One region of the Streptomyces sp. NPDC058646 genome, then DNA from elsewhere that is predicted to be linked to it. Evidence: riboswitches for the same ligand, from Rfam matches in the RefSeq annotation. Region 1 holds a riboswitch; the other holds the start of a gene.
The links. A riboswitch is a leader RNA that binds a small molecule or an ion and turns the genes downstream of it on or off. The one in region 1 is predicted to bind thiamine pyrophosphate.
Positions count from the first base shown of each region.

Region 1 (4,318 bases):
CCGCGCATCAGCCCCGGGAAGACCCGCGAGGGCCTGCTCGGCGCGGTGGCCTTCGCGATGGCGGCGGGTGCGCTGTGCATGGAGTTCCTCATCGACGGCGGAGCCTGGTGGCAGGGTCTCCTGCTGGGACTCGCGGTCGCGGTCAGCGCCACGCTGGGCGACCTCGGCGAGTCGATGATCAAGCGGGACCTGGGCATCAAGGACATGGGCACCCTGCTGCCGGGCCACGGCGGCATCATGGACCGGCTGGACTCGCTGCTGCCGACCGCCCCGGTGGTGTGGCTGCTGCTGGTGGCGTTCGTCGGCACCGGCTGAGCCGTTGACCTGCGAAAAGGCGCCGTGATACGCAGGGCGGTTACTCTTGGAAGGCGCGCTGCTTCTGCGGCGCGCCTTTCGTCTTACAAGGAGTACCTGCCATGGCCCGCCCTGTTCCGGGAGAGCTCACCTTCGTCGCCCCGCGCGGAGCCAAGAAGCCGCCCCGGCACCTCGCCGACCTCACTCCCGAGGAGCGCCGCGAGGCGGTCGCCGCGATCGGCGAGAAGCCGTTCCGGGCCAAGCAGCTCTCCCAGCACTACTTCGCCCGGTACGCGCACGACCCGGCGGAGTGGACGGACATCCCCGCCGCGTCCCGCGAGAAGCTCCAGCAGGAGCTGCTGCCGGACCTGATGAACGTCGTCCGGCACATCAGCTGCGACAACGACACCACCCGCAAGACCCTGTGGAAGCTGCACGACGGCACGCTCGTCGAGTCCGTGCTGATGCGCTACCCCGACCGGGTCACCATGTGCATCTCCTCGCAGGCCGGCTGCGGGATGAACTGCCCGTTCTGTGCCACCGGCCAGGCGGGGCTGGACCGCAACCTCTCCACCGCCGAGATCGTGCACCAGATCGTGGACGGCATGCGCGCCCTGCGCGACGGCGAGGTCCCCGGTGGTCCGGCCCGGCTCTCGAACATCGTCTTCATGGGCATGGGCGAGCCGCTGGCCAACTACAAGCGCGTCGTCGGCGCCATCCGCCGCCTCACCGACCCCGAGCCGGACGGCCTGGGCCTGTCGCAGCGCGGCATCACCGTCTCCACCGTGGGCCTGGTCCCGGCCATGCTGCGCTTCGCCGACGAGGGCTTCAAGTGCCGTCTCGCCGTCTCGCTGCACGCGCCCGACGACGAGCTGCGCGACACCCTCGTACCCGTGAACACGCGGTGGAACGTCCGTGAGGTCCTGGACGCGGCGTGGGAGTACGCGGAGAAGTCCGGCCGCCGGATCTCGATCGAGTACGCGCTGATCCGCGACATCAACGACCACGCCTGGCGCGGCGACCTGCTCGGCAAGCTGCTCAAGGGCAAGCGCGTGCACGTCAACCTCATCCCGCTGAACCCGACGCCCGGTTCGAAGTGGACCGCCTCGCGGCCCGAGGACGAGAAGGCCTTCGTGGAGGCCATCGCCCGGCACGGGGTGCCCGTGACCGTACGGGACACCCGGGGCCAGGAGATCGACGGCGCGTGCGGTCAGCTGGCCGCATCGGAACGCTAGCCTCCATTTACGGCCGGTGACATTCGGCCGCGGGGTACCCTGTGGCCGAACCAATTTCATATTCCGACAGGGGAGCGCCACAGCGCTGAGAGTGCGGGACCGTCATCCGCAGACCCTCTGAACCTCGCCCCGGTCATTCGGGGTAGGAAGTTCGGTCATCACTCAAGCTGTTGCGCCCTGCCCAGGCGACCGCTCCCACCAGAGCGCCGGGCAGGGCCGCGTCTTCTCCTGGTCATCCCAGGAGGAATACACCAGTGAGCACCACCAGGAAGTTCGCGGGGGCCGCACTCGCGGCTGCCCTCGGCGTCACCACACTCAGCGCGTGCGGAGGCGGCGGGGCCACGGACAAGTCCGCGGGCGACGCCCCCGCGTCCAAGACCGTCACGCTCGTCTCCCACGACTCCTTCAACGCGACCGAGGCGGTCCTGAAGGAGTTCGAGCAGCAGAGCGGCTACACCGTCAAGGTGCTCAAGTCCGGGGACGCGGGCGCGGCGCTCAACCAGGAGATCCTCACCAAGGGCTCCCCGCGCGGCGACGTCTTCTTCGGCGTGGACAACACCCTCCTCTCGCGCGCCCTCGACAACGGCATCTTCACGCCGTACGAGGCCAAGGGCCTGGGCGAGGTGAAGCCGGAGTTCCAGCTCGACAAGGAGCACCGGGTCACCCCGATCGACTCCGGCGACGTCTGCGTCAACTACGACAAGGCGTACTTCGCCGAGAAGAAGATCGCTCCGCCGCAGACGCTGGACGACCTGATCAAGCCCGAGTACAAGAACCTGCTGGTCACCGAGAACGCCGCGACCTCCTCGCCCGGGCTCGGTTTCCTGCTCGCCTCCGTCGGCAAGTACGGCGAGGACGGCTGGAAGGACTACTGGAGCAAGCTGAAGGCCAACGGCGTCGAGGTCGTCGACGGCTGGGAGCAGGCCTACAACGAGCGCTTCTCCGGCTCCGCGGGGGGCAAGAAGGCCAAGGGCGACCGCCCGCTGGTCGTCTCCTACGCCTCCAGCCCGCCGGTCGAGGTGCTGTACGCCGATCCGCAGCCGGCCGAGGCCCCGACGGGCGTCGCCACCGGCACCTGCTTCCGCCAGATCGAGTTCGCGGGTCTGCTGAAGGGCGCGAAGAACGAGGAGGGCGGCAAGGCGCTCCTCGACTTCCTGATCGGCAAGAAGTTCCAGGAGGACATGCCCCTCCAGATGTTCGTGAACCCGGTGGCGAAGGACGCTGCCCTGCCGGAACTGTTCACGAAGCACGGTGTGGTGATCGAGAAGCCGGAGAACGTCACGCCGGACACCATCGCCAAGAACCGTGAGCAGTGGGTCAAGGCATGGACCTCGCTCGTCGTGAAGTAGGCGGTACCGCGGGTGCGGGCACGGCGCCGGGGGGCGCCGTGCCCGCACCCGGGCCGGGCTCCGGCTCCGGACCGGGACGCGGGTCCCGGCAGCGGCGCCGGGCCGCCGGGGCGCGGCTCGCCCTGATGGCCGTGCCCCTCGCCTTCTTCGGGCTGTTCTTCGCCTACCCCGTCGCCGCGATCGTCGGGCGCGGACTCAAGAACGGCGAAGGCTGGCAGTTCGGCCGCTTCGGCGAGGTGCTGGCCCGTCCCGACATCGCCGGCGTGCTGTGGTTCACCACCTGGCAGGCACTCGCCTCCACGGGGCTCACCCTGCTGATCGGGCTCCCCGCCGCGTACGTCTTCGCGCGGCTCGAATTCCCCGGCAAACAGCTCCTGCGCGCCGTGGTCACCATCCCCTTCGTACTGCCGACCGTGGTCGTCGGCACCGCCTTCCTCGCGCTCGTCGGACGCGGCGGGCTGCTGGACGAGCTGTGGGGCGTCCGGCTGGACACCACCGTCTGGGCGATCCTGCTCGCGCACGTCTTCTTCAACTACGCGGTCGTCGTACGGACCGTCGGCGGCCTGTGGGCGCAGCTGGACCCGCGCCAGGAAGAGGCCGCCCGGGTCCTGGGAGCGGGACGGTTCGCCGCCTGGCGGCGGGTGACGCTGCCCGCGCTGGTCCCGGCGGTCGCCGCCGCCTCGCTGATGGTGTTCCTCTTCACCTTCACCTCCTTCGGCGTCGTGCAGATCCTGGGCGGACCCTCGTACTCCACCCTGGAGGTGGAGGTCTACCGGCAGACCGCGCAGCTCCTGGACCTGCCCACCGCCGCCGTGCTGACGATGGTGCAGTTCGCGGCCGTCGGCGCGATCCTGGCCGTCCACGCGTGGACGGTCCGCAAACGGGAGACGGCGCTGCGGCTGGTGGATCCGGGGCGCACCGCGCACCGGCCGGCCGGCTGGGCCCAGCGGGCGCTGCTCGGCGGGGTGCTGCTGACGGTGGCGCTGCTGATCCTGGCGCCGCTGGCCGTCCTCGTGGAGCGGTCCTTCGACGCACCCGGCGGGTACGGCTTCGGCTTCTACCGGGCGCTCCAGGACGAGGCCGCCGGGGGAGGAACCTTCCTGGTGCCGCCGCTGGAGGCGATCTGGAACTCCCTGCAGTACGCGCTCGCCGCCACCGCCATCGCGCTGGTCGTCGGCGGGCTCGCCGCCGCGGCGCTGACCCGGCGCGGCGGCCGCTTCGTACGCGGTTTCGACGCCCTGCTGATGCTGCCGCTCGGGGTGTCCGCGGTGACGGTGGGCTTCGGCTTCCTGATCACCCTGGACGAACCGCCGCTGGACCTGCGGACCTCCTGGATCCTGGTGCCGCTGGCACAGGCCCTGGTGGGCGTGCCGTTCGTCGTGCGGACCATGCTGCCGGTGCTGCGGGCCGTGGACGGACGGCTGCGGGAGGCGGCCGCCG
Region 1 is NZ_JBHXRK010000023.1:38,984-43,301, forward strand. Features, by position in the region: gene ACFWUZ_RS25840 (phosphatidate cytidylyltransferase) at 1-315, shown strand, start outside; gene rlmN (23S rRNA (adenine(2503)-C(2))-methyltransferase RlmN) at 417-1,529, shown strand; TPP riboswitch at 1,588-1,696, shown strand; gene ACFWUZ_RS25850 (thiamine ABC transporter substrate binding subunit) at 1,784-2,878, shown strand; gene ACFWUZ_RS25855 (ABC transporter permease) at 3,004-4,318, shown strand, end outside.

Region 2 (4,318 bases), on a different contig from region 1:
AAGGCGGCGTCCGCGGCGAGCACCGGGTGCATCACCTTCAGGGCGAGGACGCGGTCGAGGCGGGTGTCGACGGCCCGGTAGACCGTGGCCATGCCGCCGGCCGCGATGCGGGCGTCGACGCGGTAGCGGCCGTCGAGCACGCGCCCGACGAGGGGGTCATCCAGGGTCGTATCCACCGGGCGATTCTACGAGGGCGTGGCGCGGCTCCGGCCGGGCCGGTTCCCCTTGCAGCGCACCTGTGACGTGCCGAGGTCGCCGTCCGGCTGCGGACCGGCCCCCGGACCCCCGCGCCGCACACGCCGGCGGGGTCCGGGGCGGAGCCCCGGGTCAGAAGGCCGGGCGTTCCGGGTCCAGGACGGCGCGGCCCTCGGCAGGGGACGAGGCCTCGGCGAACCGGCGCTGCGGGATCCGCCCCGCCCGCCGCGCCAGGCGCCCCGCCGCCACGGCGTCCCGCATGGCCGCGGCCATGAGCACCGGCTCCTGCGCCCGGGTCACGGCGGAGGCCAGCATCACCGCCGCGCACCCCAGCTCCATCGCCAGCGCCGCGTCCGACGCCGTACCGGCCCCCGCGTCCAGGATCACCGGCACCCCGGCCCGCTCCGCGATCAGCTCGAAGTTGTGCGGGTTGCGGATCCCCATCCCGGAGCCGATCGGGGAGCCCAGCGGCATGATCGCCGCGCAGCCCACGTCCTCCAGCTTCCGGGCGAGCACGGGGTCGTCGTTGGTGTACGGGAGCACCGTGAACCCGTCGTCCACCAGGATCTCGGCGGCGTCCAGCAGCTCGACACCGTCGGGCAGCAGGGTCCGCTCGTCCGCGACGACCTCCAGCTTCACCCAGTCCGTACCGAGGGCCTCCCGGGCCAGCCGGGCGGTCAGGACGGCTTCGCCGGCGGTGAAGCAGCCCGCGGTGTTCGGCAGGACGGTGATGTCCAGCTTCGACAGGACGGACAGGACCGACCCCTGGACGGAAGGGTCCAGGCGCCGCATCGCCACCGTCGTGAGTTCGGTGCCGGAGGCGACGAGGGCGCGTTCGAGGACGTCCAGGCTCGGGGCCCCGCCCGTGCCCATGATCAGGCGCGAGGAGAAGGTCCGGCCGCCGAGGACGAAGGGGTCCTCGCCCGGGAAGGTCTGGAAGGTCATGGTCAGCCCCCCTGGACCGCGGTGAGGATCTCGACCCGGTCGCCGTCACCGACCGGGGTCGCGGGCCACTGCCCGCGCGGGACCACGGTCTCGTTGAGCGCGGCGGCGACCCCGGAGGACGCGGCGGTCAGGGTGGCGACCACCGCGTCGAGCGTGGTGCCGGCCGCGATCTCGCGCGGCTCGCCGTTGACGGAGATGGTCATGCGTACGACTCCTGACGTGCGGCGGAGAACCGGCGGGGGGCGAAGGGGCGGGCGATGGCGGGCAGTTCGCCGCTCGTCAGCAGCTCCGCCATCACCTCGCCGGTGAGCGGGGTCAGCAGCACCCCGTTGCGGTAGTGGCCGGTGGCCAGGTGCAGGCCCGGCAGCTCGGTCGGGCCGAGCAGCGGGGCGTTGTCGGGCGAGCCGGGGCGCAGTCCCGCCCGGGTCTCGGTGAGGGGGAGTTCGGTGATGCCGGGCACCAGTTCGTGGGCGTCGCGCAGGAGTTCGTAGACCCCGCCCGCGGTGACCGTCGTGTCCCAGCCGAGTTCCTCGCTGGTGGCCCCGACGACGAGTTCGCCGTTCTCGCGCGGGACCAGGTAGACGTGACTGCCGCGCACGACCGCCCGCACGGTCCGCGACAGGAACGGCGCGTACGCCGCCGGCACGGACAGCCTCAGGACCTGCCCCTTGACCGGCCGTACGGGGGCCACGGCCTGCGGCGGCACGCCCGCCAGCCGGCCGCTCAGGGAGCCCGCCGCCAGCACCACCTGGTCGGCGGGCAGCTCCCTGCCGCCGTCGAGGACCGCGCCCGCCGCCCGGTCGGCGGTGACCAGCAGCCGCTCCGCCCGCGCCCGGTGGATCACCACCCCGGACCGCTCGCAGGCGGCCAGCAGGGCCGCCGAGAGCCGGCGCGGGTCGACCTGGTGGTCGCCGTCGACGCGCAGCCCGCCGCGTACGCCGGGGGCCAGCATCGGCTCCAGGCGGCGGCACTCGCGGCCGGTGAGCCACTGCGACTCCAGGCCGCAGCGGCGCTGGAGGGCGTGCAGTTCGCGCAGGTGGAGGCGGTCGTCGGAGTCGAGGGCGACGGCGAGGGTGCCGCAGGCGCGGTAGCCGATGTCCAGGCCGCCACTGGCCCCGGCGAGCTCGGCGGCGAACTCCGGATAGCGCGCGGCGGAGGCGAGGCCCAGTTCGAGCAGGGCCTCCTCGCCGTAGTGCAGCTCCGTGACGGGGGCGAGCATGCCGGCCGCGACCTGGGCGGCGCCGCCGCCGGGGGCCGGGTCGGCGAGCACGGTGCGCAGCCCGCGCCGGGCCGCCTGCCAGGCCGTGACGAGGCCGATGATCCCGCCCCCGATGACGAGGACGTCGGATCCTTCTCTCGTTCGAGATGAGTGCATGGGCGTCCAGCCCCTCCCTTCGCCGGCATGACCCGGATCAGGTTCGTACGGTCGGAGGCCGGCCAGCCTCCCTCTCAGCCCGGTGCGCCCGGACTCCCGCGATAGGTACGGTGGCCAGACTAACCCCGCCGTGGACGGCGGGTAAGGCGGCACCTATTCCTGACGATACGTCAGGTGATTAGGGTGGCCGGGTGAACGAGCTGACGGAAGAGACTCAGAACGGCGTCGTGATCGTCGGCGCCGGAATGGCCGGAGTGCAGACGGCCGTCGCCCTGCGGGAGCAGGGGTTCGAGGGCCCCGTGACCCTGCTGGGCGCCGAACCCCACCAGCCCTACGACAGGCCCCCGCTCTCCAAGGCGGTCCTGCTGGGCAAGGCCGAGGGCTCGGCCTTCGACGTGGACTTCGAGGGGCTCGGCATCGCGCTCCGGCTCGGGACGGAGGTCACCGGACTGCGGGCCGCCGCACGCGAGCTGGACACCGAGGCGGGACCGGTCCCGTACGGGGTCCTCGTCCTGGCGACGGGCGCGCAGCCCCTGACCCTGCCCGGCACCGAGGGCGTCCCGGGCGTGCACCTGCTGCGCACGCTCGACGACGCGGCGCGGCTGCGGCCGGTGCTGGCGGCGGCCCCCCGCACGGTGGTGGTCGGGGCGGGCTGGATCGGAGCCGAGTTCGCGACCGCGGCCCGGGAGGCGGGCTGCGAGGTGACCGTCGTCGAGGCCGCGGACCGGGTCCTGGCGGGGGCGCTGCCCGCGGAGGTCGCCGCGCCGATGGGCCGCTGGTACGCGGAGGCCGGCGCCGGGCTGATCACCGGCGCGAAGGTCGCCGGGATCGAGGAGGGCCGGGTGCTGCTCGCGGACGGCCGGGCGCTGCCGGCCGGCGCGGTCGTGGTCGGCATCGGAGCCCGCCCTGCCACCGCATGGCTGGCCGGGACCGGTGTGGAACTCGGCCCCGACGGCTCCGTCACCGCGGACGCACACCTGCGCACCTCCCTGCCCGGCGTGTACGCGGTCGGCGACTGCGCCTCCTTCCCGTCGGCCCGCTACGGCACGCGGCTGCTCGTGCACCACTGGGACAACGCGCTCCAGGGCCCGCGGACGGTCGCGGCGAACATCCTGGCGGGGGAGGCGGCGGCCGCGGTCTACGACCCGGTTCCGTACTTCTGGTCCGAGCAGTTCGGGCGCTTCGTGCAGTACGCCGGACACCACGGCGGCGCGGACACGCTGCTCTGGAGGGGCGACCCGGCCGGGCCCACCTGGTCCGTGTGCTGGCTGCGCGCGGGCGCCCTGGCCGCGGTCCTGTCCGTCGGCCGCCCCCGCGACCTGGCGCAGGGCCGCAGGCTGATCGAGGCGGGCGTCCCCGTCGACCCGGCGAAGGTCCGCGACCCGGGGACCCCGCTCAAATCGGCCACGGTGTGACGGCTCGGTGGAGGCCGGTGGTGGCCGGGGGAGGGGCCGCGGCGCCGAGGTTCTCCCCGCCCCGCCGTTCCCCCGTTCCCTGGGCTCCGCCCGGACCCGCCGCTCGAACTTCCCCGGCCACCGCACGGAGGGGCCCCTGGAGAGGGTCGGTCCGGCCGGGCCCCCGGGACCGGCCGGAGCCCCCGGACGGGTCGCTCCGGTACCGGCGGCGGAGCCGAGATGGCAGGCTTGTGCCCGTGACCGAGATTGACGCAAAGATCGATGCCCTCGTCCCCGACTGGCTGTACCTCCCCGACATCGCGGAGAAGCTCGACGTCGAGGTGACCCGGGTCCGCCAGATGGTCAAGGAAGGGCAGCTGATCGCCGTACGCCGGGGCGAGAACCGTTC
Region 2 is NZ_JBHXRK010000046.1:358-4,675, reverse strand. Features, by position in the region: gene pknB (Stk1 family PASTA domain-containing Ser/Thr kinase) at 1-176, opposite strand, end outside; gene ACFWUZ_RS34030 (thiazole synthase) at 328-1,140, opposite strand; gene thiS (sulfur carrier protein ThiS) at 1,143-1,343, opposite strand; gene thiO (glycine oxidase ThiO) at 1,340-2,515, opposite strand; TPP riboswitch at 2,513-2,625, opposite strand; gene ACFWUZ_RS34015 (NAD(P)/FAD-dependent oxidoreductase) at 2,761-3,930, shown strand; gene ACFWUZ_RS34010 (Rv2175c family DNA-binding protein) at 4,167-4,318, shown strand, end outside.
Region 2: it holds a riboswitch for thiamine pyrophosphate, as region 1 does, so the genes downstream of both, thiO (glycine oxidase ThiO) here and ACFWUZ_RS25850 (thiamine ABC transporter substrate binding subunit) in region 1, are expected to answer to the same signal.